2 regions of the Pseudarthrobacter sp. SORGH_AS 212 genome follow, and region 1 is predicted to be linked to the other one. Evidence: predicted binding sites of a transcription regulator. Region 1 holds the regulator's gene; the other holds the start of a gene.
What was found. Region 1 encodes LexA, which represses DNA repair genes until DNA is damaged. Its sites were predicted from a motif close to TCGAACANNTGTTCGA; they were not measured.

Region 1 (2,457 bases):
GCACAATATCTGCCACAACGTCCCTGGCGTCCCGCTCCGGCGCGAGGTCGGCTGCGATCCCCCACAGCGACTCACCCGGCTGCACGGTCACTGTGACGGTGGGGGTCACGGTGAGGTCCGCCGCGGAGTCGGATGCCTTGGCGGGGGAATTGAAGAATCCGGCCAGGGACAGCAGGAGCGCCGCCAGCAGCACCAGTGGAATCCCGATCAGGACCACCTTGCCCCGCCGCGTGAGGCGCAGGGGCGGCAGCGGCGCCTCGCCGCGGCGTCCGCCGGCCGGCGTCCGCTGGACCGGCACCCGGCCTTCCTGCGCCGCCTGCTGATCCCGGGCACCGTTGCCGTGAACATCGAAACCGTGTGACCTGAAAGCGGATGTAGCTGACATGACCTTAGCCCTCCTGGACCGTGCTGCGTCTGTTGGTGTCGCCTGCTGGTGCCGCCCGATGGTGCTGCCTGACCGGCTCCGTGTTCGAACGGCTGCTCGCCTTGTTAGAACACATATTCGAATACTGCTTGGTTCAGTTTTAGCACCTATGGACGAATAATGTCGAGACTCGCTAGAACAAATGTTTGAAAAAGCAATGTGGCTGACCTACGTTTGAGGCAGGAACATCCACACCTGAAGTTGATCAGCAGGGTCTGACATTGACGGTGTGAACACTCAGTCCGGTGCAGTTGAAAGCCCGGTGGCTACCGAAAGGCAACGGCGAACATGGCAGCAGCAGCCACCGGGGGCAGGGCGACCTCGCAGCCGAAAAGGACAGCCAAGGGTTTGACGCCGCGGCAGAAGAAAATCCTCGAGACCATCCAGCGTTCGGTCAATGTCAACGGTTACCCGCCGTCCATGCGCGAAATTGGGGACACCGTAGGGCTGGCCAGCCTTTCCAGCGTCACCCACCAGCTCTCCCAGCTGGAAAAGCTGGGCTACCTCCGGCGTGATCCGAAGCGGCCCCGTGCCATGGAAGTCCTGATGCCGCTGACCCTCGACGGCGGTACAACCGGCAGGACGGCCAGGCACGCAGCGGCACCAGAGGCGGCGGCCTCACCGGGGATCGCGGCTGTCACGGAGTTGCCCACGGCGCTGGACACGGCCATGGTGCCCCTCGTCGGCCGCATTGCCGCCGGCGGCCCCATCCTTGCGGACCAGGTGGTGGAAGACGTTATGCCGCTCCCCCGCCAACTGGTGGGCCAGGGCGAACTCTTCATGCTCAGGGTGGCCGGTGATTCCATGGTTGACGCCGCCATCTGTGACGGCGACTGGGTGGTGGTCCGGCGCCAGGCCGACGCCGCGAACGGCGATATTGTTGCAGCGCTCCTGGACGACGAAGCCACGGTCAAGACATTCCGCCAGCGGGACGGTCACACGTGGCTGCTGCCCCAGAACACGCAGTACGAACCGATCCTTGGCGACCATGCCACCATCATGGGCAAAGTGGTTTCGGTCCTCCGGTCGCTCTAGCGGGACCGCACGTCAGCAACAGGCCGCAGCAGTCCAGCCGATAAGGAAGGCGCCGTTCCCCGGAACGGCGCCTTCCTTATGCATTTCAGGTGCTGCCTAGGGCGTTTCCCCGGCCAGCCTCTCCAAGGCCGCGATCGCCGTCGTGCGGTCCGTCGTCGCCCAGAAGGGCGGCAGGGCGCCGCGCAGGAACCCGGCATAGCGTTCCGTGGCCAGGCGGGAATCGAGGACCGCCACCACGCCTTTGTCGCCGGTGGAGCGGATCAGCCTGCCGGCGCCCTGGGCCAGCCGGATGGCGGCATGCGTGGCCGAGACGGACATGAATCCGTTGCCGCCTGCCTGTGCCACGGCCCGGGAGCGGGCCGTCATGAGGGGGTCGTCCGGGCGGGGGAAGGGAATCCGGTCGATGACGACCAGCCGGCAGGAGACCCCTGGGACGTCAACGCCCTGCCAGAGCGACATGGTGCCGAACAGGCACGTGTCCGGTTCGTCGGCGAACTGTTTGACGAGGGCCGTCATGGTGGAGTCGCCCTGGCACAGGACCGTCATGCCCAGCTTGGGCCGGAGCGCTTCGGCCGCCTCCTCGGCTGCCCGCCGCGAGGAGAACAGGCACAGCGCCCCGCCGTTCGAGGCGCTGATCAGTGCCTCCAGTTCTGCCAGCGATTCCGGTGACGCGCCACGGCCCGGCTTGGGCAGGTGCCCGGCCACGTACAGGATGCCCTGCTTGGGATAGTCGAACGGCGAGCCGACGTCGATCCCGGTCCACGCCGGCGCCCCTTCGCCCACCAGGCCCAATCCCCCGGCGGCGGGCTCGAAGGCAGAACCGATGGCCAGGGTTGCGGACGTCAGGACCACTGTGTGCCCGGCGAAGAGCCCCTCACGCAGCCTCCCGGCCACAGACAACGGCGCGATGTTGACCAGCGCAGGAGCGTTGTCGTCAGGTTGGGAATAGCCCTGGCCGGGATCGAAGGTTCCGGCGCGCGAGATCCACACGACCTCGC
Region 2 (2,457 bases), 1.5 Mb from region 1:
TCGGCGGACATGTCGATACCGACTTCGGCCATCGCCTCGACCGCGGCGGGGTTGACCTTGTCCACGGGCTGCGACCCGGCGGAGCGGACCTCAATCTCACCCTTGCCCAGGGTGGCGAGGAACGCGGCGGCCATCTGGGAACGGCCGGCGTTGTGGACGCAGACGAACAGGACGGAGGGCTTGTGGCTCACGAGAGCACCTTTCGATCAGCCGCGACCGCCGCGGCAGCGGTGGAAGCAGCAAGGGTGGGGTAAAGGAATCGGACCAGGGCGTAGCCGGCTGCCCCGCCGGCCAGCTGGGCGAAGATGAAAGCGGGAGCGGACGACGGGGAGATCCCGGCGAAGGTGTCCGTGATGGTCCGGGCGATCGTGACGGCGGGGTTGGCGAAGCTGGTGGAGGACGTGAACCAGTACGCTGCCGTGATGTAGCCGCCGACGGCGAACGCGACCCGGTCGGTCCTCCCGGAACGGACCGTGCCGAAGATGACCAGCAGCAGCCCGATGGTGGCTATGACCTCGCCGAACCAGAGGCCGGCCCCGGCTCTTTCCCGCGTGGAGAACGTGACGGCGTCCAGGCCGAACATCAGGTTCGCAGCAAGGGCGCCCACCAGGCCGCCCAAGAACTGGGCGCCGATCAGAGCCGCCGATGTTCTGGTGTCAATCATGCCCAAGGCGCGTTCGACCAGGGTGACGACGGGGTTGAACGAGGCGGAGACCGGCTGCAGGGCGACAATGAGCGCGACCAGGGCGGCGCCTGTGGCCACGCTGTTCTGCAGAAGCTGCAGCCCGACGTCGTCCGTGGACAACCGTGACGCCATAATCCCGGAGCCCACGATGGCTATCACGAGGAATGCCGTACCGACGAGCTCGGCACCGGCCCTGCGCGCCAGGACGCTCACTTCGCCTGTCCCCCGATCAGTGTGGCGAGGTTCTGAAGGGCCTCGGTGCGGGCCCGGTAGTAAACCCAGACGCCACGCTTCTCCCGGTCCAGCAGACCGGCCCCGTGCAGGATTTTCAGGTGGTGGCTGATCGTCGGCTGGGACAGCTCGAAGGCGTCGTTCAGGTCGCAGACACACGCCTCACCGCCCTCATGCGAGGCGACCAGGGACATCAGCCGCAACCGGACCGGATCCGCCAGGGCCTTCAACAGTGGCGCGATTCCCTCCGCCTCGGGCAGGGACAAGGGCTCCCGCGCCAGCGGGGAGCAGCAAGCAACCGTTTGGACCGCGGTCAATTCCAAGGACATAGACACACGTATATATTCACATTCATCTATGTCATAGCGCAATGACCCAACGTCGGGCTCATTGTCGGCATCCGGCGCTACACTGAACTTATCGAACAAATATTCGAATAAGGGTGTGTTGTGGGCGTTATTGTCGGGCCTCGCGTGATAGATGCAGGCGCGTCGCTGTTCTCGGTATTGATCTCTCCCGTGGCAGTCGCGGCCGGCTTTCCATCGCCGGCACAGGACTACTTCGACGGGCGGATCGACCTGAACGCACACCTGATCAAGGACATCACCAGCACCTTTGTTGTCAGGGTCACCGGAAACTCCATGGAGGGTGCCGGCATCAGCGACGGGGACGAGCTGATCGTCAACCGCGCGCTGGAACCCAAGGACGGGTCCGTCGTGATTGCCGTGCTGGACGGTGAACTCACCGTAAAGAGGCTGCGCATCACGGCCACCGGAATCGTCCTGCAGGCGGAAAATCCCCGGTACCAGGACATCAAGGTATCGGCGCTTTCCGAACTGACCATCTGGGGAGTCGCCACAAGGTGCCTGCACCATGTCTGAGGCCCGCCGTGGCTAAACCTGTCCTCATGCGCCACATGCCGCAGATCGCCCACGTGGACGTCAACTGTTTCTACGCGTCCGCGGAACGGGCCTTCGACCCCTCGCTGGAGGGCCGCCCACTGGTGGTCCTGTCCAATAACGACGGCTGCGCCGTTACCCGTTCCCCCGAGGCGAAGGCACTCGGCATCACCACCGGCGAACCCTGGTTCAAGCTCGCGCCGCGGGCAAAGGAGTGGGGCCTCGTGGCGAAATCCAGCAACTATGAACTCTACGGCGACATCAGCGCGCGGGTCATGGAGCTGCTCGGCAGGTACTCGGCCTGGTTGGAGGTCTACAGCATCGACGAGGCGTTCCTGGGGGTCAAGGGGGACGCCGGCACCTTGCTACCCCTCGGACGCACCATCAAGGATGCCGTCCGCAGGCATGTGGGCGTTCCCGTGTGCGTGGGCATCGCACCCACCAAGACGCTCGCCAAGCTCTGCAACAAGTGGGCCAAGAACAACCCGGCCTTTGACGGGGTCTGTTTATGGGAGGCGGTCCCCCACGATGTCCGGGACAGCCTGCTGGCCCGGCTGCCCGTGGACGAGATCTGGGGCATCGCCGGAAGGCTGACCAAGCGGCTCAACGTCCTGGGGATCTTCACGGTCCAGGACCTGGTCC

Region 2: umuD (translesion error-prone DNA polymerase V autoproteolytic subunit) is a predicted target of LexA. The motif match lies at 1,337-1,352, and genes of this name have one in related genera.

The regions. Positions count from the first base shown of each region.
Region 1 covers NZ_JAUTAA010000001.1:393,780-396,236, forward strand. Annotated here, with positions in the region: gene QE394_RS01750 (LysM peptidoglycan-binding domain-containing protein) at 1-385, opposite strand, end outside; gene lexA (transcriptional repressor LexA) at 713-1,459, shown strand; gene QE394_RS01760 (ATP-dependent DNA helicase) at 1,556-2,457, opposite strand, start outside.
Region 2 covers NZ_JAUTAA010000001.1:1,862,805-1,865,261, forward strand. Annotated here, with positions in the region: gene QE394_RS08585 (arsenate reductase ArsC) at 1-191, opposite strand, end outside; gene QE394_RS08590 (aquaporin) at 188-898, opposite strand; gene QE394_RS08595 (metalloregulator ArsR/SmtB family transcription factor) at 895-1,245, opposite strand; gene umuD (translesion error-prone DNA polymerase V autoproteolytic subunit) at 1,366-1,797, shown strand; gene QE394_RS08605 (Y-family DNA polymerase) at 1,824-2,457, shown strand, end outside.